3 regions of the Mesorhizobium sp. B1-1-8 genome follow, and region 3 is predicted to be linked to each of the others. Evidence: predicted binding sites of a transcription regulator. Region 3 holds the regulator's gene; each other region holds the start of a gene.
What was found. Region 3 encodes PhoB, which activates phosphate uptake and scavenging genes when phosphate is short. Its sites were predicted from a motif close to TGTCATNNANCTGTCAT; they were not measured.
Positions count from the first base shown of each region.

Region 1: the regulator PhoB is predicted to act here: its motif matches at 2,179-2,195, upstream of FJ974_RS16870 (PhoX family protein).
Region 2: the regulator PhoB is predicted to act here: its motif matches at 7,116-7,132, upstream of FJ974_RS02720 (DUF1045 domain-containing protein).

Region 1 covers NZ_CP083956.1:3,484,586-3,494,265, forward strand. Annotated here, with positions in the region: gene FJ974_RS16865 (DeoD-type purine-nucleoside phosphorylase) at 1-154, shown strand, start outside; gene FJ974_RS16870 (PhoX family protein) at 212-2,125, opposite strand; gene FJ974_RS16875 (hypothetical protein) at 2,235-2,630, opposite strand; gene urtA (urea ABC transporter substrate-binding protein) at 2,935-4,245, shown strand; gene urtB (urea ABC transporter permease subunit UrtB) at 4,359-5,975, shown strand; gene urtC (urea ABC transporter permease subunit UrtC) at 5,972-7,195, shown strand; gene urtD (urea ABC transporter ATP-binding protein UrtD) at 7,199-7,948, shown strand; gene urtE (urea ABC transporter ATP-binding subunit UrtE) at 8,018-8,713, shown strand; gene FJ974_RS16905 (hypothetical protein) at 8,976-9,152, shown strand; gene FJ974_RS16910 (GGDEF domain-containing protein) at 9,179-9,680, opposite strand, start outside.
Region 2 covers NZ_CP083956.1:579,469-589,148, reverse strand. Annotated here, with positions in the region: gene FJ974_RS02750 (sugar-binding protein) at 1-906, shown strand, start outside; gene FJ974_RS02745 (sugar ABC transporter ATP-binding protein) at 1,028-2,593, shown strand; gene FJ974_RS02740 (ABC transporter permease) at 2,590-3,585, shown strand; gene FJ974_RS02735 (DUF2231 domain-containing protein) at 3,768-4,286, shown strand; gene phnN (phosphonate metabolism protein/1,5-bisphosphokinase (PRPP-forming) PhnN) at 4,445-5,074, opposite strand; gene FJ974_RS02725 (alpha-D-ribose 1-methylphosphonate 5-triphosphate diphosphatase) at 5,071-6,210, opposite strand; gene FJ974_RS02720 (DUF1045 domain-containing protein) at 6,268-6,975, opposite strand; gene iolB (5-deoxy-glucuronate isomerase) at 7,231-8,043, opposite strand; gene FJ974_RS02710 (DUF3329 domain-containing protein) at 8,369-8,578, opposite strand; gene iolE (myo-inosose-2 dehydratase) at 8,643-9,560, opposite strand; gene iolD (3D-(3,5/4)-trihydroxycyclohexane-1,2-dione acylhydrolase (decyclizing)) at 9,593-9,680, opposite strand, start outside.
Region 3 covers NZ_CP083956.1:1,301,510-1,311,189, forward strand. Annotated here, with positions in the region: gene FJ974_RS06430 (response regulator) at 1-2,131, shown strand, start outside; gene pstS (phosphate ABC transporter substrate-binding protein PstS) at 2,697-3,755, shown strand; gene pstC (phosphate ABC transporter permease subunit PstC) at 3,820-4,809, shown strand; gene pstA (phosphate ABC transporter permease PstA) at 4,813-5,664, shown strand; gene pstB (phosphate ABC transporter ATP-binding protein PstB) at 5,661-6,464, shown strand; gene phoU (phosphate signaling complex protein PhoU) at 6,486-7,193, shown strand; gene phoB (phosphate regulon transcriptional regulator PhoB) at 7,213-7,902, shown strand; gene FJ974_RS06465 (ROK family protein) at 7,903-9,147, opposite strand; gene xylF (D-xylose ABC transporter substrate-binding protein) at 9,470-9,680, shown strand, end outside.

The sequences.
Region 1 (9,680 bases), 2.2 Mb from region 3:
GCTCTACCGCATCTGCGCGCATTTCGGCGCCCGCGCGCTGTCACTGCTGACCGTGGTCGACCACATCGCCACGGACGAGCAGACCGACTATTCCGAACGCCAGGCGCTTTTTACCGACATGGCGCGGCTGGCGCTTGAAGTCGCGGCGGATTAGGCGAGGTACCGGCGCGGGACCCGACCGGTTCCGCGCCTTTTTTCGACGTCTCTTAACTTACGCGCCGATCGGCTGTCCGTCCTTGTGGCGGATGGCGACCACCGACGGCCGCGGCAACTGGCCGTCCTTGAAGTCGGGCCACAGCGACTGCGCCTTGTCGAGCGTCTCGGCATCCTCGGAGGGATGCTGGACCGAGAGGAACAGCGTCGTGCCGTCGGGCGTGAAGCAGGGGCCGGTCGCTTCGGCGCCATGCGGGCAGGTGAACAGCAGTTTTGGCAGGCCTCGCGCCGGACCTTCCGTGTCGACGCCATAGACGCCGTCCGGCAGGTCGAAGTCGTTGGCGCCGTCGGTCGCGACCCACAGGCGGCCCGCCGGATCGAAGGTGATGTTGTCGGGGCAGACGAACCAGCCATCGTCCGACGTGTCGGGATGGAAGGTGGCGCCGACCTTGGCATCCTTGTGATTGCCGCACAGCACGAACAGGTCCCAGGCATATTTGTCGGCGGTGTGGTCGGCATCGGCGCCGCGGCCGCCGGGCGGGATCAGTTCGACGATATGGCCCCAGAGGTTTTCCGGCCGCGTATTGGCCGGATTGACCTTGGATTCGTCGCGCTTCTTGTTCTTGGTCATCACCGCATACACGCGGCCAGTGACCGGGTTGGTCTCGATGTCCTCCGGCCGGTCCATCGGCGTGGCGCCGAGCGCATCGGCGGCAAGGCGGGTCTTCAACAGCACTTCGGCCTGGTCGGCAAAGCCGTTCTCGGCCGTCAGCTTGCCCTGGCCGTGGACCAGCGGCAGCCATGTCATCGAGCCGTCGGCGCCATAACGGGCGACCGACAGCACGCCGTCGTCGAGCAGATCCTTGCCGGAGGCCGGATTGGCCGGGTCGTAGGACTTGGCCGAGACGAAGCGGTACATGTATTCGAAGTAGTCGTCGTCGCCCATGTAGACGACGATGCGGCCGTCCTTATTGCGCACGACGGTCGAGGCCTCATGCGACATGCGGCCGAGCGCGGTGCGCTTCACCGGCTTCGACTGCGGATCATAGGGGTCGATCTCGACCACCCAGTCGAAGCGGTTGGTTTCGTTCGGCTCCTTGTCGATGTTGAAGCGGTCGTGAAAGCGGCCGCGGCCGTAGATATCGCTGCCATCGAAGCCGTAGCGGTCCAGGATGTCGGCGATCGGCGCCTTCTTCGGGTCGCCGCCGAACAGGTCGGAAACGCCTTCCTCGCAGGTCAGCACCGTTCCCCAGGGCGTGACGCCGCCACTGCAATTATAGCTGGTGCCAAGCACCCTGGTGCCGGTCGCGTCGGCCGAGGTCTTCATCAGCGCGTGGCCGGCGGCGGGGCCGGAAACGGTCATTTCCGTGTTGGCGGTAATGCGGCGGTTGAGCGGGCTGTCCTCGACGATGGCCCACTTGCCGTCTTTGAGGATCACCTCGACGATCGAATGGCCCATGGCGGCCAGACCGAGGTCGACCTGTTCCTTGCTCATCGTTTTGCCGGCGCCGTCCTCGGTCATGCCGGCAAACATCACATTGGGCGAGATGTATTCGTTGTTGACGCAGAGCAGGCCATGATCCGAATTCACCGTGCCTTTCGGCAATGGCATGAAGGCGATGTAATCGCAATTGTAGCCAAAACGCTTTTCCTGCTCGTCGGCCGCCACCTTGCTGCCGTCGAAATCCGGCATGCCGGCGACAAGCGGGTCGCCCCAGCGCGCGACGATCGTGGTTTCATAACCTTCGGCGGCGGCATGGGTCTTGTCGTAGACCCGCTTCAGCTCCGGAAAGCCGAGGGTGGAAAGGGCGGCCGCGGCATGTGTTTCGCCGGCAAACAAAGAGCCGACAAAGCCGCCGCCAGCAATCAACGCGCCGGAGGCCAGGCTGCCTTTCAGGAGTTCGCGGCGCGAGACGCGCGCGGCGATGACGTCGCGGATAACAGGGGCGGGTGAGGACGGGGAGTTGGCCATCGTGTCTGCCTCTCAGTGGATGTTGACGACGGCCTGCTGCCTAAGCCGCTTCGGCAACACCCGGATGACACGAACGTGATCTTTCCGTCGGCTGCGCCGCCGGCCGCGACTACCCCTTGGTGCAGGTCGAGGCGGTGAAGGCGCCGTCAGGCTGTTTCATGATGATGTCGAAGGAAGGGGCGCCAGGACCATCGAGCGTTGCCTGCGTCATCGAGATCGCATTGCCGCCGCTGGTGTAGCCGCCGAGCGGCCCAAGCCAGCTGATCTCGCCATTGGCGTCCATCTGATAGTTGTAGGCCTGCGGTGCGCTGCCGAAGGTCACCGGGCCGCTATAGAGGTTGCCCTTGATTGTGATGTCGCCGAGGTTGAAGAACAGGCCGAGCAGGTAGACCTCGCAGTGGTAGACGCCATCAGGCAGCTTGCCGTCGGCAAAATCGGCGCGGGCGCCCCCGGCGGTTCCAGCCAGAAGCAGAAAGCTCAAGATAACGCGGATCAAGGTGGTCATGGCGTCGCTCGTTTCGGCGGTGACCATGCCCATTTTGCCGTCGGCTCGCAACCGTCGACGACGGCCCGACATGCCGTCGAGATCAAAATTTAGGCATTTTAACGAATTGAATATGATTTAGGCAAAGATGTGCAAAGTTTTCTCATATCCTAGATATGGCGACGTCTCTTAAGTTTGGCGGCTAACAAGCTAACAAATTGAAGAAGCTGCGTTATTGCGGCCAGGCCTCTAAAGCCTCCCGGTTTGGCATGTCGCTTGCACTGCAATGTTGCGTGCAAGATCAACCAGCTTGGGAGTGTGTGACATGAGGGGTAACTTCGCAAAAATAACAAAAACCATTTCGGCAGGCGTGCTTGCGGCAGGTCTGCTGATGACGGCTTCCGCCAGGGCGGCCGAAGGCACCATCAAGGTCGGCATTCTCCACTCGCTGTCGGGAACCATGGCGATCTCGGAGACGACGCTGAAGGACGTCATGCTGATGCTCATCGACGAGCAGAACGCAAAGGGCGGACTGCTTGGAAAGAAGCTCGAGGCCGTCGTCGTCGACCCGGCGTCGAACTGGCCGCTGTTTGCCGAAAAGGCGCGCGAGCTGATCTCCAAGGACAAGGTGGCCGCCGTGTTCGGCTGCTGGACCTCGGTGTCACGCAAATCGGTGTTGCCGGTTTTCAGCGAGCTCGACAACATCCTGTTCTACCCCGTCCAGTATGAGGGCGAGGAGAGCGAGCGCAACGTCTTCTATACCGGTGCTGCCCCGAACCAGCAGGCTATTCCGGCCGTCGACTATCTGATGAGCGAGGATGGCGGCTCGGTGAAACGCTGGGTGCTGGAAGGCACCGACTACGTCTACCCGCGCACGACCAACAAAATCCTTGAAGCCTATCTGAAGGCCAAGGGCGTGTCGGCCGATGACATCATGGTCAACTACACGCCGTTTGGCTTCTCCGACTGGCAGACTGAGGTCTCGGCGATCAAGAAGTTCGGCTCGGCCGGCAAGAAGACGGCCGTAGTGTCGACCGTCAACGGCGACGCCAACGTGCCGTTCTACAAGGAGCTCGGCAACCAGGGCATCAAGGCCGAGGACATTCCGGTGATGGCCTTCTCGGTTGGAGAAGAAGAACTCGCCGGTCTCGACACCGGTCCGCTGGTCGGCCATCTCGCCGCCTGGAACTATTTCGAGAGCGTCGACACGCCGCAGAACAAGAAGTTCATCGACGACTGGCACAAGTTCATCAAGAACGACAAGCGCACCACCAATGACCCGATGGAAGCCCATTATATCGGCTTCAACATGTGGGTGAAGGCGGTCGAGAAGGCGGGCACCACCGATCCGGACAAGGTCATCGACGCCATGGTCGGCGTGTCGGTGCCGAACCTGACCGGCGGCTATTCGACCATGATGCCGAACCATCACATCACCAAGCCGGTGCTGATCGGCGAAATCCAGGCCGACGGCCAGTTCGAGACCGTGTCGCAGACGCCGGGCCTGGTGATGGGCGACGAGTGGTCCGACTATTTGCCTGATTCCAAGGACCTGATCTCCGATTGGCGCGAGCCCTTGCGCTGCGGCAACTTCAATGTCGCAACCGGCAAGTGCGGCGGCAAGGGAACCAACTAATCCTCCCGGGTAGGGTTGCGGAGTGGCCCCGCGACCCGAGACCGCCGCCCGGGCGGGCCAGTCTCTCCGGCCCGCCCGGGCAGGAACTCCAACCATGCGAGACCGTTGAGGCGATGATCCTTTTGCGCGCGATTGGCCTGATGGTGCTGCTGACGATGGCGAGCCTGCTGCCGTCAAGCGCGGCCGAGACCGATCTTCGCGCCCTGATCGCCAAATTCGCGACCGCCGCCAATTTCTCCGCCACCGAAGCGGTCGTGCGCGAGCTTGCCGCCAGCGGCGATCCCGCCGTCGAACGCGCCCTCGCCGCGCTCGCCGACGGCAATCTCTACATCCGCAAGGCCGACACTGAGGTCTTCGTCGGCAAAGAAACAGGCGACGCCGTTGAGCTGATCGATCCGCTAAGCGGCGAGAAGGCGGCTGAAGCCGCCAAGGCCGATCTAACCAGGATCAAGGTCAACAATGGCCTGCGCCGCGTTATCCGCGATGCGCTGGGCACGCTGACGCTGCGCGCCAAGGATCCAGGCGTGCGCCTTGCCGCCGCTGCGACCATGTTCAAGACGCCCGACGCGGCAAATATTGAGCCGCTCGACGAAGCAGTCGCCGCCGAAACGGGCCCTGGCGTCAAGGCCCTGTTCGAACAGGCCCGCGCCGCGTCGGTCCTGGTCTCCGACAAGCCCCAGGCCGACAAGCTGGCCGCCATCTCGGTCATCGCGGCGCGCGGCGACCGTGACGCGCTGTCGCTGTTAACCTCGGTCGAGGCCAATGCGCAAGGCGCGGTGAAAGATGCGGCAACCGCCGCGATCGCCACCATCAATTCGACGCTGGCGCTGTGGGATGCCGGCCAGAACATCTGGTACGGCATTTCGCTGGGCTCGGTGCTGCTGCTGGCGGCAATCGGCCTCGCCATCACCTTCGGTGTCATGGGCGTCATCAACATGGCGCATGGCGAGATGGTGATGCTCGGCGCCTACACCACCTTCGTCGTCCAGCAGGTGATCCGCACCTCCTTTCCGGGCCTGTTCGACTGGTCGCTGGTCATCGCGCTGCCGCTCGCCTTCCTCGTTGCGGCTTTCGTCGGCCTCGTCATCGAGCGCGGCGTCATCCGCTTTCTCTACGGCCGGCCGCTGGAGACGCTGCTCGCCACCTGGGGCGTGTCGCTGATCCTGCAGCAGGCGGTGCGCACCATCTTCGGACCGACCAACCAGGAAGTCGGCAACCCATCGTGGATGTCAGGGTCGTTCGAGATGGGCCAACTGGCGATTACCTGGAATCGGCTGTGGATCCTGGTGTTCGCGCTCGCCGTATTTGGCGTGCTGCTCTACGTGATGAAGCGCACGCCCTGGGGCCTGCAGATGCGCGCCGTCACCGCCAACCGCCGCATGGCGGCGTCGATGGGTATCAGGACGCCGTGGGTCGACGCGCTGACTTTTGCGCTGGGGTCCGGCATTGCCGGCATCGCCGGCGTCGCGCTCAGCCAGATCGACAATGTCTCGCCCAATCTCGGCCGCGGCTACATCATCGACAGTTTTATGGTCGTCGTCTTCGGCGGTGTCGGCAATCTGTGGGGCACGCTGGTCGGCGCCTTGTCGCTCGGCATCGTCAACAAGTTCCTCGAGCCCTATGCCGGGGCAGTGCTCGGCAAGATCGTGGTGCTGGTGCTGATCATCCTGTTCATCCAGAAACGCCCGCGCGGTCTGTTCGCGCTAAAGGGCCGGGCGGTGGAAGCATGATCGCACAACGCTTCTTCGGTGCAGACGGCCGCATCACCATTACTGTTCTCGTCCTGCTGGCTGCTGCGATCATCGTGCCGCTGCTCAATCTCTGGGTTTCGCCAGCGAGCGCCCTCTACGTTCCGCCCTACATCGTTGCGCTGGTCGGCAAATACCTGTGCTACGCGCTGCTCGCCTTGGCGCTCGACCTCGTCTGGGGCTATTGCGGCATCCTTTCGCTCGGCCACGGCGCCTTCTTCGCGCTCGGCGGCTACGCGATGGGCATGTATCTGATGCGCCAGATCGGCTCGCGCGGCGTCTATGGCAATCCGATCCTGCCCGACTTCATGGTGTTCCTGAACTACAAGGAACTGCCCTGGTTCTGGCACGGCTTCAACCATTTCTGGTTCGCGGCGCTGATGGTGATCGCCGTGCCCGGCCTGCTTGCCTTCGTCTTCGGCTGGTTCGCCTTCCGCAGCCGGGTCACCGGCGTCTATCTCTCGATCATCACCCAGGCGATGACTTATGCGCTGCTGCTCGCTTTCTTCCGCAACGACATGGGTTTTGGCGGCAACAACGGCCTGACCGATTTCAAGGACATCTTGGGATTCAATGTCCAGGCCGATTCGACCCGCTCGGCGCTGTTTGCGGCCAGCGCCGTTATGCTGGCGCTCGCCGTCTTCGTCACCGCGGCGATCGTGCGCTCCAAATACGGCAAGCTGCTGATGGCGGTGCGCGACGCCGAAAGCCGCACCCGCTTTCTCGGCTGGCGAACGGAGAACGTCAAGCTGTTCGCCTTCGTCGTATCCGCCGTCATGGCCGGCATCGCCGGCGCGCTTTACGTGCCGCAGGTCGGCATTATCAATCCGGGTGAATTCGATCCGGCCAACTCGATCGAGGTGGTGATCTGGACCGCCGTCGGCGGGCGCGGCACCATTGTCGGTCCGATCATCGGCGCGCTGCTCGTCAACGCCGGCAAATCCTGGTTCACCGGCGTGCTGCCGGAATTTTGGCTGTTCGCTTTAGGCGGCCTGTTCGTCGCCGTCACCTTGCTGTTGCCCAAGGGCATCATCGGCATGTGGGACAGCTGGCGTGGCAACGCCAGCGCCATGCGGAAGGCCTCGCTTGCCGAGGAGGCTGGAACCGATGGCGAGGTCACCGCAGCGAAGATCGTTCGCGCCGCGGCGCGGACACCCGGCGAATGGGCGTCGTCCAATCCCGAACCGCAGCCGGCGGAGTGAGCGATGGCAAGCAAGTCGAACACCATCCTCTACCTCGACGGCGTCTCGGTTTCCTTCGACGGTTTTCGCGCCATCAACAACCTGTCGCTGGTGCTCGACAAGGGCGAGATGCGCGCCATCATCGGCCCCAACGGCGCCGGTAAGACGACGATGATGGACATCGTCACCGGCAAGACGCGGCCGGACGAGGGCGAGGTGTTCTTCGACGGCCAGGTCGACCTCACCCGGCATGACGAGGCCGAGATCGCCATGATGGGCATCGGCCGCAAATTCCAGAAGCCGACGGTCTTCGAGAGCCACAGCGTCGAGGACAATCTCATGCTGGCGCTGAAGGGTCCGCGCTCGATCTTCCCGGCGTTGTTCCATCGCCGCTCGGCAGCCGAGGCGCGGCAGATCGATGACATCCTCGGCATCATCCGGCTTGGCGACAAGCGCGACGAACGCGCAGCCAACCTCAGCCACGGCCAGAAGCAGTGGCTGGAGATCGGCATGCTGCTTGCGCAGGACCCGAAGCTCTTGCTCGTCGATGAACCGGTGGCCGGCATGACCGACGCCGAGACCGAAGAGACAGCGCGCCTGCTCAAGGACATTGCCCGCGACCATTCGGTCGTCGTGGTGGAACACGACATGCATTTCGTGCGCGAGCTGGGCGTCAAAGTTACCTGCCTGCATGAGGGCTCCGTGCTGTCCGAAGGCACGCTCGATTTCGTTTCGGCCGACGAGCGTGTCGTCGAAGTCTATCTGGGACGATGACCATGGTCTGGCGGGTTCAATTCCATCGTTTCGACCTCGCTTTCCTCCGGCGTTGGAGAAGGAGCTGACATGCTCGAAGTATCCAATGCCACGCTGCATTACGGCGCCGCCCAGGCATTGCGCGGCGTCTCGCTGACGGCGGGCGCGCGCAAAATCACCTGCGTGCTCGGCCGCAACGGCGTCGGCAAGACCAGTTTGATGAGATCGATCGTCGGCCATCACCGGCTGACGAGCGGAAGCGTTGCCTTCGAGGGGAAGGCGCTCGACCGGAGCGCGGCGTATGACCGCGCCCGGTCGGGCATCGCATTCGTGCCGCAGGGCAGGGAGATCTTTCCGCTGCTGACGGTGCGCGAGAATCTGGAGTCGGGCTTTGCGCCGCTGAAACGCATCGACCGCAACGTGCCGGCACATGTCTTCGATCTGTTTCCGGTGCTGAAGCAGATGCTGTCACGGCGTGGCGGCGACTTGTCCGGCGGCCAGCAGCAGCAGCTGGCCATCGGGCGGGCGCTGGTGATGCGGCCGAAGCTGCTGGTGCTCGACGAGCCGACCGAAGGCATACAGCCATCGATCATCAAGGATATCGGCCGCGCCATACGCTATCTGCGCGACCAGGCGGGGATTGCCGTGCTGCTGGTCGAGCAATATCTCGACTTCTGCCGCGAGCTTGCCGACGAGGTCAACATCATGGACCGCGGCCAGATCGTCCACACCGGTCCCGCCGAGGACCTCGATCGGGCGGATGTAAGGAAGTTCCTTACTGTCTAGAATCGGCTGCGCACTTCGCTCGGCGCTGCGTATTCAAAGCAAGTCCAATATTTTCCAGTCCAACCGTCTGCAACTCTGGCGCGTCCTATATCGCATGCTAGTCTTTTCCTGGCCTTGGTGAGTCGGCCGCTTTCCGTACCAGTCGCAAATGAGGGGGAGAGGCGCCGGCTCAGCAGGCAAGGTCCACGCAAGCCAGCCTGCCTAGCTTTCCCCGCAGTGATTGTCGGTCAATGCGTCTAAAAAATGTTGCCAGGGGACGGCGATGGAACGTTTTGTCGAGGACCACCAGAAGCGGCGCCTCACCGAGCGCGTCGATATCATGACTGCGATCAACATCCTGATGTCGCAAGGCTATGACGAGGACGAACTGATCGGGGAAATAACCAAGGTCTTTTATGTCGACCTCGATGCCTATAACGAGGTCATCGGCCGCCACTGACGGTTCAAATCAAGACTCTCTCAAAGCTAACCGGCGCGGCGGAAGTCCAGCACGCGGTTGCGGCCGCTGCGTTTGGCTGCGTAGAGCGCCCTGTCGGCGGCGCTGAGCACCTTGTCGAAGCTGGTGCCTTCATTGCTGCCGAAGGCGAAGCCGGCGCTGACCGTGCATCCGAGCGGGCCCGCCTCGGTTTCAATGGTTCGCGCTGCAAATGCCATCCTGATGCGCTCGGCCGTGCCTTCGACCATCTCGGGCATGGTGCGTTTGAGCACCAGCGCGAATTCCTCCCCGCCCATGCGGGCGGCGATGTCGTTCGGGCGTAGATTGCCGGAGAGCTCCCCGGCAAAGACCTTCAGCACCTCGTCGCCGGCGGCATGGCCGAATTCGTCGTTGATCGCCTTGAAGCCGTCGAGGTCGAACACCACCACCGCGGTGAAGGCGCCGACGGCGGTCTTGCCGTGCAGGTCGAACAGAGCGCGGCGGTTGAGCAGCCCGGTCAGCGCATCGGTTTGCGCATCGCGCTGGTGATGG
Region 2 (9,680 bases), 720 kb from region 3:
GCGGCCACGGCGATCGCGCGTGCCGACGATAAGCCGACATTGGCCTTCGTCGTCAACGGTGCGTCGGACTTCTGGAAGGCCGCGGAAGCCGGCGTGAAGAAGGCGCAGGGCGAACTGCCCGACTATACTCTCGAACTCAAATATCCCGAACAGTCGTCGGTCGCCATCCAGCAGCGGCTGATGGACGACCTGGTGACCGCCGGCGTCAAGGGGATCATGGTTTCGGCCGTCGACCCCAAGACATCGACCGACGGGCTGAACAAGATCGCGTCGGAAACGGCGCTGTTCACCACCGACAGCGACGCCCCGCAGACCAAGCGCGTCGCCTATATCGGCTCGTCCAACGTCGACGCCGGCAAGCAGGCGGCCGAGATCGCCAAGAAGGCAATGCCCAACGGCGGCAAGTGCCTGGGCTTCGTCGGCCTGCTCGGCGCCGACAACGCCAAGGAGCGCATCCAGGGCATGAAGGACGGGCTCGCCGGCAGCAAGATCGAGCTGGTCGACGTGCGCGGCGACGACATCGACCAGGCGCGCGCCAAGAAGAATGTCGAGGATGCGCTGGTCGCCAGCCCCGACATCACCTGCATGGTCGGCTTCTATTCCTACAATACGCCGCGCATCTATGAAGCGCTGCGCGACGCCGGCAAGCTCGGCCAGATCACCGTCGTCGGCTTCGACGACGATCCGATCACGCTGGGCGGCGTCAAGGAAGGCACGGTCGCCGCGACCGTCGTGCAGCAGCCGTTCGAATGGGCTTATCAGGGCATGAAGCTGATGGCCGCCTATCTCAAGGGCGACAAGTCGGGCATCCCGGCCGGTAACCTGATCATCATCCCGACCAAGATCATCGGCAAGGATGACGTCGACGCCTACGCCAAAAATCTCAAGGCAATGCAGGGCAAGTAAGCTCAGCACAGTTGCGCCGGCTCAAAGCGGACCTTGAGCCGGCGCCTGTATTGACGGGCCTTGCAAGGCCCGTCAGTCTGTGGCCCACCGGCTGCTGGCTAGCTCGATGAACCATGGCGCGATGAACTATTCCGACCCATCCATCGTTCAATCCGCTCCATTCCTGAGCCTTGAGGCGGTGCGCAAGACCTATCCTGGCGTCGTGGCGCTGGACGGGTTTTCGATGGAGGTCAGGCCGGGCGAGGTGATCGGCCTGGTCGGCGAGAACGGCGCCGGCAAATCGACGCTGATGAAGATCCTCGGCGGGGTGACGCGGCCGGACAGCGGCAGCATCACCGTCGACGGCGTCGCGCATGACGGGCTGACCGTGGAAGCCAGCCTCGGCTCCGGCATCGCCTTCGTGCACCAGGAACTCAATCTGTTCGACAACCTCGATGTCGCCGCCAACATCTTCTTCGGCCGCGAGCCGCTGCGCGGCGGGCCACTGAAGCTCGTCGACCGCGCCAAGCTACGCGAGATGGTGGCGCCGCTCTTAAAGCGCGTCGGCGCCAATTTTTCCGCCGACGCGCCGGTCGCCTCGCTGTCGCTTGCGCAGCAGCAGATGGTCGAGATCGCCAAGGCGCTGTCGATCAGGGCGCGGCTGGTGATCCTCGACGAGCCGACTTCCAGCCTGCCGATCGCCGAGACCGACAAGCTGCTCGACGTCATCAAGGGACTGAAGGCGGAAGGCATCAGCGTCATCTTCATCTCGCACCGCCTGCACGAGGTCGAGCGCGTCGCCGACCGTGTCGTGGTGCTGCGCGACGGCATGCTCGCCGGCACGCTGCCGAAGAGCGAAATCAACCACGACCAGATGGTCAAGCTGATGATCGGCCGTATGCTGAAGGAGCGCGAGAAGGCCGCCGAAGCAGGCCGTGCGCCCGGCGGCGTGGCGCTCTCGGCCAGTTCCGTCTGCACCACCGCCTATCCCGACCGGCCGGTCGACCTCGAGGTGAGGCGCGGCGAAATCCTCGGCCTTGCCGGGCTGGTCGGCTCGGGGCGCACGGAGCTGGCACGCGTCCTCTTCGGCATCGACGAGCGGCTCGCCGGCAGTGTCGCGCTGGAGGGCAAGGCGCTCAACGTCGGCTCCGCTGCCGACGCGGTGGCGAACGGCATCTTCCTGGTGCCGGAGGACCGCAAGCTCACCGGCATCCTGCTTGACCTCTCCATCGCGCAGAACATCTCGCTGCCCAATCTGCCGGCGCATGCGAAGCGCTCGCTGGTGTCGACCAGCGCGGAAATCGCCACCGCCGAGAAGCAGAAGAAGGACCTCGGCATCAAGGCGCCGTCGGTCCTGACCCGCACCGGCACGCTGTCGGGCGGCAACCAGCAGAAGGTCGTGCTGGCCAAATGGCTGGCGATGAACCCCAAGGTGATGATCCTCGACGAGCCGACACGCGGCATCGACATCGGCGCCAAAGCCGAGATCTACGGGCTGATGCGGGCGCTGGCCGACGCCGGTGTCGCCGTGCTGATGATCTCCAGCGACATGGAAGAGGTGATCGGCGTCTCGGACCGCATCGCCGTCATGCATGAGGGGCAGATTTCCGGCATTCTCGACAAGGCCGATTTCAGCCAGGAAAACGTGCTTTTGCTGGCGGTGGGCAAGAAGCCGAAATCGCTGCAGGCAGCGGGAGGAGTGCAATGAGCAAGAAAGATCTTGGCCTGCTGGTGCTGATCCTGGTGGTCGGCGCGGTGGTGGCGATCATCAACCCGCGCTTCCTGCTGCCGATCAACCTTGCCAACACCTCGAACCTGATCGGCCTGTTCGGCATCCTGTCGATCGGCCAGGCCTTCGTCATCATCACCGGCGGCATCGAATTATCGGTCGGCTCGGTGGTGGCGCTGTTAGGCACACTGTTCATCGACTTCATCGCCGTGCGCGAGCTTGGCTGGCCTTTGGCCTTCATCATCATCATCGCGCTCGGCGCCGTCATCGGGCTGGTGCATGGCTGGCTGATCACGAGGCTGAAACTGCAGCCCTTCGTGGTCACGCTCTGCGGCCTGCTCATCTATCGCGGCGTGGCGCGCTTCTACACCGCCGACGGCACGGCGGGCTTTGCCTTCGGGCAGAATTTCCCGGACCTCGAGTTCCTGACCGCCGGCCGCAGCTATGGCGTGCCGAACAGCTTCATCGCGCTGATCGTCATTGCCATCGTCATGTGGGTGGTGCTGCACCGCTCGGTGTTCGGGCGCTATCTCTACGCCATCGGCAAAAACGAGGAAGCGGCGAAATATTCGGGCATCCGCACGGGCCGCGTGGTGATGTCGGCCTATGTCATCTGCGGCGTGCTGACGGCGCTGTCGGCAATCTATTTCGCCATGTACACACGCTCCATCTCGCCGGCCAGCCACGGCCAGTTCTACGAGCTCTACGCGATCGCCGCCGCTGTGCTCGGCGGGTTTTCGCTGCGCGGCGGCGAAGGCTCGCTGATCGGCGTCATCCTGGGCACCGTGCTGCTGCAGGAGCTGCAGAACCTCGTCAACCTGCTCGGCATCCCCTCCTCGCTCAACTTCGCAGTGATGGGCGGCGTGATCCTGATCGGCGTGCTGGTCGACCAGCAATGGGGCGTGTTCAGGGCCCGGCGGCGGATGATGGAAGCAACGCGCAGAAACGTTGCCGGCGCGCCGGCGGAGTAATGCAGAACTTCCAGTAAGCGGTCATTTATGCCGCAACCAATGTTGGCCGCATCCATGCCGCGCCCAGCGACTTGGCAGCAAGATCGCGTGTTTCGCGAAAACGGTCTCCGGGCTCAATCTGCGATTGGAACGAAACTGATATATTTGCGTTGACCTGAGCTTTAACGTTCGGAGGCGCCGCCATGGCCACGAATCCGGTAAGCACCGCCAAGGTGGGGAGTCACCCCATCCATCCGATGCTCATTCCATTTCCTGTTGCTTTTCTTGTCGGCGCGTTTGTCACCGACCTGGTGTTCTGGAGGACTGCCGATGCCTTCTGGGCACGGGCATCAATGTGGCTGATTGGGGCAGCTATCGTGATGGCTCTCCTGGCAGCAGTAGCTGGTTTTATCGACTTCTTCAGCGAGCCGCGCATTCGCGCATTGACCGATGCCTGGTATCACATGCTCGGCAATTTGACGGCGGTCGTTCTGGCGCTGGTCAACTTCTATCTGCGCTATAGCGAGGGTGCCGAAGCCGCAGTTCGGCCCTGGGGCGTGCTGCTTTCATTCATCGTTGTCTGTATCCTGCTGTTCACCGGCTGGAAGGGCTGGGAAATGGTGTACCGGCATCACGTCGCGGTCCTGGACGCGCCAGCGCAACCTGCGGCAACCACGTCAGCTGACACCCGTCCTGCAGGTCGGGACCGGCACGCAACATAAACCGGAGCGGCTCATCGTTTAACCGAAACGCTGACCCGCTCTATCTATTTGTTTTGGCGCAATTCCGGACGGAAAACCGTTTCACGCTTTCCGGGAATTGGTCTTTGCTTTTTAGCATCGCTTTATCCCGAAACCGCTGCACTGTCGGGAGACATGCTTTATCCAATTAATCCCGACAGGTCGGATACGGCCATTGCCTTGCGCAGCACTTCGGCGAAGCGCTCGCCGGCGATTTCCCTGGCGCCGCAATTGTCGATCGAGGTGACGTCCGGTCCGGAAAGCGTCACGGTCGTGCTGCGCGCCAGGCGGGCAAGCACCTCGCCGCGCGATTCGCGACCGCGCGCCGCCAGCCGCTCGGCCAGGATCTCCGGCGCGGCGGTGATCTCGACCACCGCCAGATTGGCATAGCGCTCGCGCAGCGCAGGGAGGACTGACCGCGAGACATTGGCCACGGCGACATGGCCGTTGCCAACCGCCCAGTCGACATCGGCGGGCAGGCCGTAGCGCAGGCCATGCGCGTCCCAGCAGATTGCGAAGGCGCCGTCGGCTTCGGCCTCGGCGAAGGCGGCGTCGGCAAGCGTGTCGTGATCCTCGCTTGCCGCGTCGCTCGGCCTTGTGATGACGCGGCGCACGAATTCGAGCCGGGTCTCGCCGGCAAAGCGCTGCTTGGCGTAGCCGATCACCGTATCCTTGCCGGCGCCGCTCGGCCCGACGACGGCGACGAAGACGCCGTTGCGGATCGGAAAGGTCTCGGCCAGCGTGCGCTCGATCAAGGCTGAAACCATCATGCGACCCGGCGGCCCTGCCGCCAGACGGTGCGCACCACCGGCACATGGTCGTCGACGCGCACGCGCACCAGATCGGCGCGGCGACCAGGCTCGATGACGCCGCGATCGGCAAGGCCGATGGCCTCGGCCGGGTTCTTCGATACCATGGCCACCGCCTGCGGCAGCGAGATGCCTTCGACGACGTCGCCGAGGAAGAAGGCCGACTGGATCAGGCTGAAGGGAATATAGTCGGACGACAGGATGTCGAGCAGGCCGGCGGCGGCCAAAGTGCGCGCCGAGACGTTGCCGGAATGCGAGCCGCCGCGCATGACATTGGGCGAGCCCATCAAGACACCCATGCCGGCCGCCTTCGAGGCCTTTGCCGCTTCTTCCGTGGTCGGGAATTCGGCCACGCGCACGCCCTGTTCGACAGCCTCGCCGACATGGCTGGCGGTGGCGTCATCATGGCTGGCGAGAACGATGCCGCGCTCGTGGCAGGCGGCCGAGATGAAGGCGCGGTTCGGACCGGCATTGCGCGCCGATTCCGCCATCCGCTTCTCGCAGAATTCCTGGAAATCGCGGTCCGTCAGCTTCAGCTTGCGCTGGTAGTAATAGGCATAGGTCTCGAGATCGACGAACTGGCGCTGGCCCGGCGAATGGTCCATCAGCGAGGCGAGCTTGACCCTGTCGTCGGTGTCGAAATTGGCGAAGGCTTTCAGGCAGTCCGGCGCCGAGACCTCGCAGCGCAAATGGAGGAAATGATCGGCCCTGAGCCGGTCTTCGCGCACGCTGTCCTCGATGGCGTCGGCAAGCTTGCGGACGTCGTCGGAGGTCAGGTCGGCGTCCTCATCCATGCCGACGCGCAAGGCATCGAGCACGGTGGTGATGCCGGCGGTGGCCACCTGTGCGTCATGGGCAAGCACCGCGGCGATCGGGTTCCAGCGCACCTTCGGCCGCGGCGCGTAATGGCCTTCAAGGTGGTCTGTGTGGAGTTCGATCAGGCCGGGGATGATGTAGTCGCCGCCCATGTCCTCGCCGGTGCGGGCATCGCCCGGCTCGATGGCGGCGATCAGGCCGTCGCGCAGCAGCAGCGAGCCCTCGACGATCTCGCCGGGCAGCACGATGCGGGCATTGTTCAAAACGGTCTCGGCGGTCATCTCAGGCGGTCCTTGGTCTCAAGTTGTCAAACCTGGCGGTCAAATCGGGCAGTCGGCTCAAGCGGTCTTCCTGGCCGAGCGGTGTCCAAGCGCATGGTGGGAAAGCACCATGAACGGGGCGCCCGGCTCGGTTTCGACAAACAGGGTCAGCGCATCCACCGACACCGGACGCTGGAGCACATCGGCAAACAGGCTGTCAATCGCTGCCAGAACACGTTGGCTTTCCTGTGGCCCGACGCGGCCGGACAGCGTCATGTGAAAGCGAAATGTCTCGAAGACATAAGGATAACCCCACTGGCAGAGGTTGCGGAATTCGTCCGGCTTCAGCGAATCCGGGCTGCGCCGCTCGATTTCGGCCTCGCTCAGCGGCGCGCGGAAACTGTCGAAGGCACGCACGACCTCGCCGGCGAAGCTGTTGAGCGCCGGCAATGGCTGTTCCGGCACCAGGGCAAAGAAGTCGTCGATCTGGCCGACGACAAGACGCGGAATGATGACCGGCGGCGTCGCTTCGGCGAAAGTGTCGAGCGCGGCGCGCAGCGAGGCTTCCGTCTCGTTCGGCGCCAGCCGGAAGGGCGCCTTCAGCGTCGCGTGAAAGCCGTAGCGCCGCGCCGAGGCGGTGTGGAAGGCGACTTCCGCGGCCGACAATTCACCCACCGCCTCGACCGGCCGGGTCGCCGCGCCGAACGGATCGCGGCCCAGCCAGTTGGCGGCGATCCGCGCCAGCGGCTCGTCCTGCCGTGGGGTGAAATAGATGGCGTAACGCATAAAAAGTCCTCGTCGAAGCGCATTACCCGACGGGGATCGATGTGACGCGCTTCAAGTCTTTGGTTGCGGCAAGTCGTTGTCCCAAAACAGCTCAGCGCCTCGGGCGACATGTATCAGACCCGCTGCCATAGGTGATTTCCATGACGGATTGACGAAGCTTTCGTGGGTTTTCGAAGGCAAACGGAGCCGTGCGGTCGTTAGCCGACCATTTTTCCGCGCTGGACCAATGGTTTCGGCGGGAACGAAAGAACCCGGTCAGGCCTTCATCAACCATTCGTGCTCGGCCGCGTTGTGGAATTTCCATGTCCGCTTCGGGCCGGCCATGACATTGAGATAGTAGAGATCGTAGCCGTGGCAGGCCGCGCAAGGGTGATAGCCCTTGGGCACCAGCACGACGTCGCCATCCTCGATCGCCATCGCCTCGTCCAGATCGCGCACGCCGTTCCTGTCGGCATCGGTATAGACGCGCTGGAAGGCAAAGCCCTGCGGCGGGTTGAGGCGATGGTAGTAGGTCTCCTCGAGATAGGATTCTACCGGGAGATTGTCCTGGTCGTGCTTGTGCGGCGGATAGCTCGAGGTGTGGCCGCCCGGCGTGATGACCTCGACCACCAGCAGCGAGTCGGCCGGCTTGCCCTCGGGCAGGATGTTGGTGACGTAGCGTGTGTTGGTGCCCTTGCCACGCACCTCCTGGCCGAGATCGTCCGGGCCGATGACACGAACCGGCAACCCGCCGCCCAGGCCTGGCGCCGAGCAGACGGCGAGCTCCAGCCCGGTGTCGGCGGTGACCGACCAATCCGAGCCTTCCGGCACATAGACCGACCACGGCTTGCCCTCGAACGGCGACATGCGTTCGCCGAGCAGGCCGAGATCCTTGCCGCCGGCCGACGCCTTGCCCTTGCCGGTGACGAAGACCAGACAGACCTCGCGGTCGCCCGTCTCGCCCGAAGCTGTCTCGCCCGGCCGCAGCCGATGGAGATCGAAACCGACATAGGTCCAGCCGGCGCTTTGCGGGGTGACATGAGCGACGTGGCCGTGGCCCTTATCGGCCTTGACGAGCAGTTTCGACATTTTTGTCTCTCCTAATTTCCTCGACATTGGCTCTGATGGATGCAGGCCATCCAACCTCGTCATCCTAGGGCGGAGCAGGAGCGAAGCTCCGTCGCGAAGACCCTAGGATCCATTCCGTTCCCTCAGTCGAAGGCGCAGCGGAGCAGAATTCCGTACCGCAGCGGCTGCTTCGAAGTTACGGAATGGATCCTCGGGTCTGCGCTGCGTCGCTTCGCTCCTTGCTTCGCCCGTGGATGACGAAGTGAGAGGCATTTCAGCCAATCGTCAACGCAATCGATGCGCCATGCGCTGTCCGATCCGTGAACCCTCCAGCCCATCGACCGCTTCATTCCTTCGGTTCGGGGTCAGCCTTCTCCTCGGCCGGCTTGTAGAGATAGAAGAACTGCCACACCGCATAACCGGCGAAGCCGAGCGCGATGACGCCCCAGAAGGGCGTGCCGGAGGCGAACTCGATCACCGACCAGACCAGGCAGACGGCGACGACGACAACGCGCCGCCACAGCGGCCGGAAGAAGGGGTGCTCATAGTCTTTCATCGCGCCATCCGAGGTTCAGCGGACCTGTGCTCAGATAGGCCGCCGGCGGCGTCCGATCCAGCGGTCATGCATTCGGAAACCCTTGCGTCTCCACCGTGTAGCCGGCTGCCGTCATCACCCGCATCAGTTCCCTGTGGCCGACCTCAGCCATCTTCAGCGGCGGGTTCTTCTTCGGATCCTGCTCGGCCTCGACGACGAACCAGCCTTCATAACCATGGTCGGCGAAGCGCTGGACGATGGCGCCGAAATCGAGCGAGCCGTCGCCCGGAACGGTGAAGGCGCCGAGCGCCACGGCATCTAGGAAGGACTGTTTGGTGCGGTCGAGCCCGTCGATCACGGCCATGCGCACGTCCTTCACATGCACGTGGTTGATGCGCTTGTGGTGGTTGTCGATGGCGCGCAGCACGTCGCCGCCGGCAAAGGCGAGATGCCCGGCGTCGAGCAAGAGCGGAATGCCTTCGCCGGAATGGCGCATGAAGGCGTCGAGCTCCGGCTCGGTCTCGACCACCGCCGCCATGTGGTGGTGGTAGGAGAGCGGCATGCCCTGGTCGGCGCACCATTCGCCGAATTCGGTGACGCGGCGGCCATAGGCCTTCATCTCGTCGTCTGAAAGTTTCGGCTTGGTGGCCAAAGGCTTAGAGCGGTCACCCTGGATGGAGCGGCCGACTTCGCCATAGACGATGCAGGGCGCGTCGACTGCCTTGAACAGGTCGATCATCGGCTGGATGCGATCCTTGTTCTTGGCCATGTCCTCGTCGACCAGCGTGCCGGAGAACCAGCCGCCGCAAAGCGTGACGTCGGCCGCTTTGAGGATCGGCAGCATCACCTTCGGGTCGTTGGGGAAGCGGCGGCCCATTTCCATGCCGGTGAAGCCCGCCGAACGCGACTGGCGCAGGCACTCCTCCAGCGACACGTCATCGCTCAATTCCACGAGATCGTCATTCCACCACGCGATGGGGGACATGCCCAGTTTGGCTTTCAAGTCGTCACTCCAGCTTCAGTCGGTTGCGAGGCTCAGCCTTGGCGGTCGCCCAGGGCTTCCTCATATTTCTTGCGTGCGGCGTTGACCTGGGGGCGCGTCGAGACTTCCGGCACGGCGACG
Region 3 (9,680 bases):
GGTGCATCTGGTCGGTTCCAGCACCGACATCACCGACGTCAAGGCGCGCGAGCAGGCGCTCAAGGAAAGCATGCGCGAGAACGAGGTGTTCCGCAGCCTCATCGACAATGTGCCGGTGTCGATCTACGCCAAGCGCTCCGACCTCAGGCAGTTCTACGTCAACAAGGGCTGGTGCGACCTTACCGGCTTCAGCAAGCAGGAGGCGATCGGCAAGACCGATGTCGAGATCTTCGGGCCGGACGGCGAAGCCTTCGTGGCCGGCGATCTTGCCGTGCTGCGCACCGGCGAGACGCAGGAGATCGAAGAGACGGTGACGTTGCCGGACGGCAGCGTGCGGCACCAGTTCGCGCGCAAGGGGGCGATGATCGCCTCCGACGGCTCGCTCTATCTCATCGGCTCCACCACCGACATCACCGAACTCAAGCAGCGCGAGGCCGAACTCAGCGAGGCACGCCAGCGCGCCGTGCTCGCCGACCGCGCCAAATCGGAATTCTTGGCCAATATGAGCCACGAAATCCGCACGCCGATGAACGGCGTGCTCGGCATGGCCGAGCTGCTCGCCAAATCGGACCTCGACCCGAAGCAGAAGACCTTCACCGACATCATCGTCAAATCGGGCAATGCGCTGTTGACCATCATCAACGACATTCTCGACTTCTCCAAGATCGACGCCGGCCAGCTGGTGCTCGACCCGGCGCCCTTCAATCTCGCCGAGGCGATCGAGGACGTGGCGACGCTGGTCTCGACGCGCGCCAAGGAGAAGGATCTCGAACTCATCGTGCGCGTCCAGCCCGGCCTCGACGGCCAGTTCGTCGGCGATGTCGGCCGCATCAGGCAGATCGTCACCAACCTGCTCGGAAACGCGGTGAAATTCACCGACGAGGGCCATGTCCTGGTCGATGTGACCGGCGAGCGCGGCCCGACAGGCACCAAGCTCACCATCTCGGTTACCGATACCGGTATCGGTATCCCCGAGGACAAGCTGAAGCTGGTGTTCGAGAAGTTCAGCCAGGTCGACACCTCCTCGACAAGGCGGCACGAAGGCACCGGGCTCGGCCTTGCCATCACCTCGAGGCTGGTCGAGCTGATGGGCGGCGGGATCGGCGTCGACAGCGCCGAGGGCAAGGGCTCGACCTTCTGGTTCACCGTCACCTTGCCGCGGGCCGGGCAGCAGAACGGACAACGCATCATGCCGGTCGACGTGACCGGCGCCCGCGTGCTGATCGTCGACGACAATGCCGTCAACCGCTCCATCCTCAGCGAGCAGATGGCTTCGTGGAGCTTCGATGCCTGCGCGGCGGAAAGCGGCGCCGAGGGGCTCAAGGTGCTGATTGCCGCCGCTGCTTACGGCGTGCCGGTCGACTGCGTCGTGCTCGACTATCAGATGCCGGGCATGACAGGCGCCGAAATGGCGCGCATCGTGCGCAACACCGCAGGGCTCGCCCACACGCCGATCATCATGCTGACCTCGGTCGACCAGTCGCTCGCCAACGCCACCTACCGCGAGCTTGGCATCGACGCCCAGCTGATCAAGCCGGCGCGCTCGTCGATTCTGCTGGAGACGCTGGTCGCCACCATCCAGCGCCACCGTCACAGTACGACGGCCGTGCCGCTGGCCACCGGGGCCGGTGCCCATCCCGTCTCGACGCAAGCGCAGGCGGCGGCGCTGGATCGCGCGGTGCTGCAGCCGCAGCCGGTCAGGGCTCGCCCGCGCCCGGCCAGCGCCGATAGCGGGCTCGACATCCTGGTTGCCGAGGACAATGAGGTGAACCAGATGGTGTTCACGCAGATCCTCGGCGAAACCGGCTATCATTTCGAAATCGTCGGCAACGGCCGCAAGGCGCTGGACGCCTTCGGCAAGCTCAATCCGCGCATGATACTGATGGATGTGTCGATGCCGGAGATGAGCGGGCTGGAGGCGACCGCCGCCATTCGCCGGCTGGAGGAGGACACGGGAACGCATGTGCCGATCGTCGGCGTCACCGCGCATGCGCTGAAAGGCGACCGCGAACGCTGCCTGGAGGCCGGCATGGATGATTACCTGCCAAAGCCGATCAGCCCGAGGGCGCTGCTGGAGAAGCTCGAGCGCTGGCTCGGCACCGACGCTGAGACCCGGCGCAGCGCCGGCTAGCGCAATTCCAGGGAAAGTGCGCAGCGGCTTCCCGTCGGAATTGCGTAAGAACAAACACTTAGTACGCTTCCCGCTTGCGCGGCAATCACCGTCCGTCAGTCGCCGCCGCCCTGAACGCCTGACGCAGGCGTATGGTGCGATCGCACCATACCAAATGAAACGCCAAGCCCGGACAATAAAACCATCGATTCCGCCTCTTGATTACGGGCGGGAGCGGCGACCGCCGGCAAGAAACAGCGTCATTCTACCCCAACGGACCTGTTTTCGGCGATGGCTAGGCCATGATACGCTCTGGCATTCAGGCAACGCGCTCTCGTCCGGATTTTATTTCCCGGCGGCCGCAACCCGGCCGCCGGGATCAAAAGCCATACAAGTTACTGATTCGCGCGATAAACTCCGGCTGGTTCGCCAAGGCCATCCGAGGCCACTCCAGACATCGCTGTTCAGGCGTTACCGGGCTGACATGAAACTGTCATGCGACTGTAATAATCGAAGGCTATTGCCCTCGGCGGGCGCCAAAACAAAAGGGTGCCGAGAGACCATCTTCCGAACAGGAGCAGGCCACATGAGACATTTCATCCGCTCGGCGGCCGTTGCGATTGCAATGGCTGCGGCGTCCACCCTCACCATGTCCGCAGCGTTTGCGGCAGACATCTCGGGCGCTGGCGCGACGTTCCCCTACCCGATCTATGCCAAGTGGGCCGACGCCTACAAAAAAGAGACCGGCACCGGCCTCAACTACCAGTCGATCGGTTCCGGCGGCGGCGTCAAGCAGATCAAGGCCAAGACCGTTACCTTCGGTGCTTCCGACGCGCCGCTGAAGGGTGAAGACCTCGACGCCACCGGTCTCGCCCAGTTCCCGATGGTGATGGGCGGCATCGTGCCCGTCGTCAATCTCGCGGGCATCAAGCCGGGCGAGCTCGTCCTCGACGGCCCGACGCTGGCCGATATCTTCGTCGGCAAGATCACCAACTGGAACGACCCGGCGATCAAGAAGCTCAACCCCAAGGTCAAGCTGCCCGACCAGGCTATTGCCGTTGTCCATCGTTCGGACGGCTCGGGCACCACGTTCAACTTCAGCTACTATCTGGCTGACGTGAACGCCGACTGGAAGTCCAAGGTCGGCGTCAACACCGCGCTCGAATGGCCGGTTGGTATCGGCGCCAAGGGCAATGAAGGCGTTGCCAACAACGTGTCGCAGACCGGCGGCGCGATCGGCTATGTCGAATATGCTTATGCCAAGCAGAACAAGCTGACCTACACCGAAATGGTGAACAAGGACGGCAAGAAGGTCGAGCCGACCGCGAAGGCGTTCTCGGCCGCGGCAGCCAATGCCGACTGGAGCTCGCAGCCGGGCTATGGCGTCATTCTCGCCAATCAGGCCGGTGCCGAATCCTGGCCGATGACGTCCGCGACCTGGATCCTTCTGTACAAGAAGCCCGCCGACGCCGCGGCCACCAGCGAAGCCCTCAAGTTCTTCGCCTGGTCCTATGCCAAGGGCGACAAGATGGCGGCTGAACTCGACTACGTTCCGATGCCCGACAAGGTCGTCAAGAGCGTCGAGGAAATGTGGAGCAAGGACATCGTCGGCAGCGACGGCAAGTCGCTCTACGCCGCCAAGTAACTCTCTTTGCCGCAGGAGGGCGCCGACGGCGCCCTCCTGCCTTCTTTCGAGCACGAGGGGCTAGATGACCACCGTTTCAGAAGCCACGCCGGCGTCGAGCACCATGCGATCCAGGGATGCGACAGTCCGGCGCTTCGCCTTCACGGATATGGTGTTCCGCGAGGCGACCCGCGTTTCCGCCGCTCTCGTCCTGCTCATCCTCGGTGGGGTTGCGATCTCGCTGTTTGCCGGCTCATGGGAGGCACTGTCGAAGTTCGGCTTCTCGTTTCTGACGACCGAGGCGTGGAACCCGGTCACCGAGAATTTCGGCGCGCTGTCGCCGATCTACGGCACTATCGTTACGTCGGCCATCGCAATTCTGATCGCGGTTCCCATCGGCATCGGCATCGCCATCTTTCTTACCGAGCTTTGCCCGAGACCGCTGCGGCGTCCAATCGGCATCGCCGTCGAGCTTCTGGCCGGCATCCCCTCGATCATCTACGGCATCTGGGGCCTGTTCGTGTTCGCGCCGTTCCTGCAGACGATGGTACAGCCCGTCATCATCAACGTTTTTCACAACGTGCCCGGGCTTTCCAGCCTGTTCGCCGGCCCGCCTTACGGCATCGGCCTGCTGACGTCGTCGCTGATCCTGGCCATCATGGTGCTGCCGTTCATCACCTCGATCACCAAGGACGTGTTCGACACGGTGCCGGCGGTGCTCAAGGAATCGGCCTACGGAATCGGCTGCACGACCTGGGAAGTCACGCGGCGGGTGGTCATTCCCTATACCCGCGTCGGCATCATGGGCGGCGTCATGCTCGGCCTCGGCCGCGCGCTCGGCGAAACCATGGCGGTCACCTTTGTCATCGGCAACGCGCACCGCATCAGCGCCTCGCTGTTCGCGCCGGCGACGACGATTTCCGCAACCATCGCCAATGAATTCACCGAGGCCGATGGCTCACTCTACACCTCTTCGCTGGTGGCGCTGGGCCTGATCCTGTTTGTCATCACGTTCCTCATCCTTGCCATCGCACGCTATATGCTGATGCGCATCGACGCCCGCACGGGAGCCTGACCGATGTCGACAGCTGAATCGCTTCATCAGAGCCGCAAGAGGAAGAATGGCGTGATGATGACGCTGTGCGTCGTCGCCGCCGGCATCGGCCTTGCCTGGCTGGCGCTGATCCTCGGCGCACTGATCTACAAGGGCCTGTCCGGCGTTTCGCTGGCCGTGTTCACCGAAATGACTCCGCCGCCCGGCGATGCCGGCGGCCTGCTCAATGCCATCTACGGCAGCGTGGTGATGACCGTCATCGGCGTCGTCGTCGGGACGCCGATCGGTGTCCTGGCCGGGACCTACATGGCCGAATACGGCCGCTTCTCGCGCCTGACGACGATCGTGCGCTTCATCAACGACATTCTGTTGTCGGCGCCCTCGATCATCATCGGCCTGTTCGTCTATGAGCTGATGGTGCGGCCGATGGGGCACTTCTCGGCAATCGCCGGCGCCGTCGCGCTGGCCATCCTGGTCATCCCGGTTGTTGTGCGCACCACCGAGGACATGCTGAATTTGGTGCCGAACGCCTTGCGCGAAGCCGGCACCGCGATCGGCGCGCCGCGCTGGGTCGTCATCCGTTCGGTTGCCTATCGCGCCGCACTTTCCGGCATCGTCACCGGCATATTGCTGGCGATCGCCCGCATCTCCGGCGAGACGGCGCCGCTGCTCTTCACGGCGCTCAACAACCAGTTCTGGTCGAGCAACCTCAACGCGCCAATGGCCAGCCTGCCGGTGACCATCTTCCAGTTCGCTCTCAGCCCCTATGAAGAATGGCAGCAACTGGCGTGGACCGGCGCACTCATAATCACCCTTACGGTTCTTGGGCTGAGCATCTTCGCCCGCAGCCTTACCGGACGCAGAGAGGACAGATGAAACCGATGTTGTCCACCGATTTGAACGTAGCCGACACGACCGTCGAGAAAGCCAAGATCGAGGTCAAGAACCTCAACTTCTATTACGGCCAGTCAAAGGCGCTGAAGGACATCAGCCTGTCCTTGCCGGAGCGCAGCGTCACCGCCTTCATCGGCCCGTCGGGCTGCGGAAAGTCGACGCTGCTGCGCGTCTTCAACCGCATCTACGAGCTCTACCCGAAGCAGACCGCCGACGGCCAGGTACTGCTCGACGGCAAAAACATCCTCGACCGCTCGCAGGACCTCAACCTGCTCAGGACCAAGATCGGCATGGTGTTCCAGAAGCCGACGCCGTTCCCGATGTCGATCTACGAGAACATCGCCTTCGGCGTCAGGCTCTATGAGAAGATCAGCAAGGCCGAAATGGACGGCCGCGTCGAGCAGGCGCTGAAACGCGCAGCGCTTTGGACCGAGGTCAAGGACAAGCTCAACGCCAGCGGCCTCAGCCTCTCGGGCGGCCAGCAGCAGCGCCTCTGCATCGCCCGCACCGTGGCGGTGAAGCCCGAGGTCATCCTGCTCGACGAGCCGGCCTCGGCGCTCGATCCGCTGTCGACCGCCAAGATCGAGGAACTGATCGACGAGTTGCAGGCCGACTACACGATCGTCATCGTCACCCACAACATGCAGCAGGCGGCGCGCGTGTCGCGGCAGACGGCGTTCATGTATCTTGGCGAACTGGTCGAGTTCGACCGGACGGAGAAGATCTTCACCTCGCCTCGCGAGAAGCGCACGCAGGACTACATCACCGGCCGCTTCGGCTGAGTTCACACGAGGACATAAATCATGGCCGAACATACTGTCGCTTCCTTCGACGAGGATCTCGGGCAGATCAGCCGGCTCATCCGTGACATGGGCGATCTTGCCGCGTCCATGGTCGGCGCCTCGACCAAGGCCCTGCTCAATTCCGACAACGCGCTCGCACAGCGCGTCGTCTCCGACGACGCCATCATGGACGCGCGCCAGCGTGAACTCGACGACCGTGCCATCACGCTCATCGCCAAGCGGCAGCCGATGGCAGACGATCTGCGCCACGTGGTCGGCTCGATCCGCATGGCCGGCGACCTCGAGCGCATCGGCGACCTGGCCAAGAACATCGCCAAGCGCGTCGGCTCGGTCGGCATCAGCGCAGCACCCCGCGATCTTTCGCATTCGATCGACTCGATGGCGCAGATGGTGCTGATCCAGGTCCAGGCCGTCATCCAGGAATATACGGCGGGCGACGCCACGGCACTCGCCACGCTGCGCAATGCCGACGAACGCATCGACGTCAAATACACGTCCGTGTTCCGTGAACTCCTGACCTACATGATGGAGGATCCGCGCAACATCACGGCTTGCACGCATCTTCTGTTTTGCGCCAAGAACCTGGAGCGCATCGGCGACCATGTCACCAACATCGCCGAGAACGCCTATTATGTGTTGACCGGCACGCAATTGCCCGCGAACCGTCCGAAGCAGGACGAGACCGCGATGTCGACACCGGCCACCTGACAACAAGGGTAACCTGCCGATGATCGCGCCGCGCATCATGGTGGTGGAGGACGAGGAGCCGCTGGGCGTGCTGCTCCGCTACAACCTCGAATCCGAAGGCTATCAGGTCGAGGTGGTGACACGAGGCGACGAAGCCGAGATCCGCCTGCAGGAGAACGTGCCCGACCTTTTGGTGCTCGACTGGATGGTGCCGGCGGTTTCCGGCATCGAGCTTTGCCGCCGCCTCAGGATGCGTCCCGAGACCGAGCGGCTGCCGATCATCATGCTGACCGCGCGGGGTGAAGAAAGCGACCGGGTGCGCGGCCTCTCGACCGGCGCCGACGACTATCTGGTCAAGCCGTTCTCGACGCCGGAATTCATGGCGCGGATCAAGGCGCTGCTGCGCCGCGCCAAGCCGGAAGTGCTGTCCAGCGTGCTCAAGGTGGGCGATATCGTGCTCGACCGCGAGTCGCACCGCGTCTACCGCAAGAAGAGCGAGATCCGGCTCGGGCCGACCGAGTTCCGGCTGCTCGAGTTCATGATGCGGCATCCCGGCCGGGTGTTCTCGCGCAGCCAGTTGCTCGACAATGTCTGGGGCGAGACGATCTATATCGACGAGCGCACGGTGGACGTGCATGTCGGGCGCCTGCGCAAGGCGGTCAACAACGGCCGCATGCCGGACGTGATCCGCACCATCCGCGGGGCGGGTTACGCGATCCGCGAGGATTGATCAGGCCACGTTCTTGCCTGCCGTGCCAGTTCGCGCCTGCACGCCCGGCGCAAAAATCTCCTGGTCGACGAAGCTCAGCGCACGCATGGCGCAGCCTTCGCGGATCAGCGGCAGTTCGTTCGGCTCGGTGTCGAAGGAGATCGATGTCGAGTGCTGGCCGCCCGCGGTCTGGGCGATCGCCTCGCGCAGCGCCGGCTCGATCAGATCGAAGGCGGCCGCGCTGACGCCGACCATGGCGACAGGTGCGGGATCGATCAGCGCGAACAGGCTGCCGAGGCCGAAGCCCAGCGCCTCGCCCGCCCGCCGATAGGCCTCGCGCTCCGGGCCGTCCTGCAGCCTCGCCTTTGCTGCGAGCGCCCGCATGTCGGCATCGCCGACATCGACCGGTTCGGCGTCCTCGCTCATCTTCATGGCGCTGCGCCAGATGGCGTAGTTGCCGGCATAGGCCTCGACGCAGCCGCGCCGCCCGCAGCGGCAGAGCGCGCCGCCCGGCCGATGGATCATATGGCCGAACTCGCCGCCCGAGGAATGCGTGCCGGTGAAAAGCTCGCCCTTCAGCACCAGGCCCATGCCGATGCCGTGCGACAACAGGATGGCGATGAAATTGTCGCGGTAGCGGTCGGGATCGCGCCATTGCAGCGCCACCGCCATCATGTTGCAGTCATTCTCCATGGTGGCCGGAATGCCGAATTCCTTCTCCAGAATGTCGGCAAAAGGGATGTCGGTCAGTGGCGTGATCGGCGACCACAGCATGGCGCGGGCATGGGAATCGGTGATGCCCTGGATGCCCATTGCGATGCGGGCGACGCTGCCGATGTCGAGGTCCGGGTCCTCCAGCCGGCGCCGGACTATGCCAACGCATTCGCCGATCAACGCGTCGCGCGATATCGTCAGCGTGTCGAGGCGCCGCTGCTCCTCGGCGACGACCTGGCCCGTATAGTCGATGACGGCGACCGAGAGGAAATTCAGCGACAGCACCACGGTCACTACCGCGGCGGCTTCCGGATTGAGGGCAAGGCCGACCTGAGGCCGCCCGCGCTTCAGCGAAGCGGTCTCGCTGGACTTGCTCTCGGCAAGAATGCCTTCCTGGATCAGGTCGGCGGAGATTGCCGAAATGGTCGAGTGGCTCAGCCCCGTGGTGGCGGCGATCTCCGTCCGCGACGGCTGGCCGACCCGGCGCACGGCCGAAATCACCATGCCGCGGTTGCGCCGGCGCAGATCGTCGTGGCGGATTCCGACCGACATGGCTTCGCATTTCCTCCCGGTCATCGCGGCCTTGTGATGATGCATGGGCCGTCGGCGATGCGCCAGCGGTTCAGTTTTGTTGGAAAACCGCCGAACCGCAGTAGTTTTTTGTTTTTGCTCCAGGATAGTGGCAGAAGCCAGTAGAGCTGTCATTATTTATTGCGGCACTCGAAAAAAGTTTCGAGCCGATCAGAAACCATCAGAATCGCAGTTGACAGGGCTATTGCCCCGGGTCAGTATTTTTTTTGAGGCTCGAAAAAAGCCTCTGTGCCGGCCTACGGGCCAGTCTGGTCGCGCCGCACAGGGCGCAGGGAGGAATATCATGAAGAAATTCGCAGCCGCCATACTGGCGGGTGTTGCCATGTCGCTGACGTTGGCGTCGGTCGCCGAGGCGAAGGACAAGGTGATCGGCGTTTCGTGGTCGAACTTCCAGGAAGAGCGCTGGAAGACGGATGAAGCGGCGATGAAGGCGGCCATCGAGGCCGCCGGCGACAAGTATATTTCCGCCGACGCGCAGTCCAATCCGGGCAAGC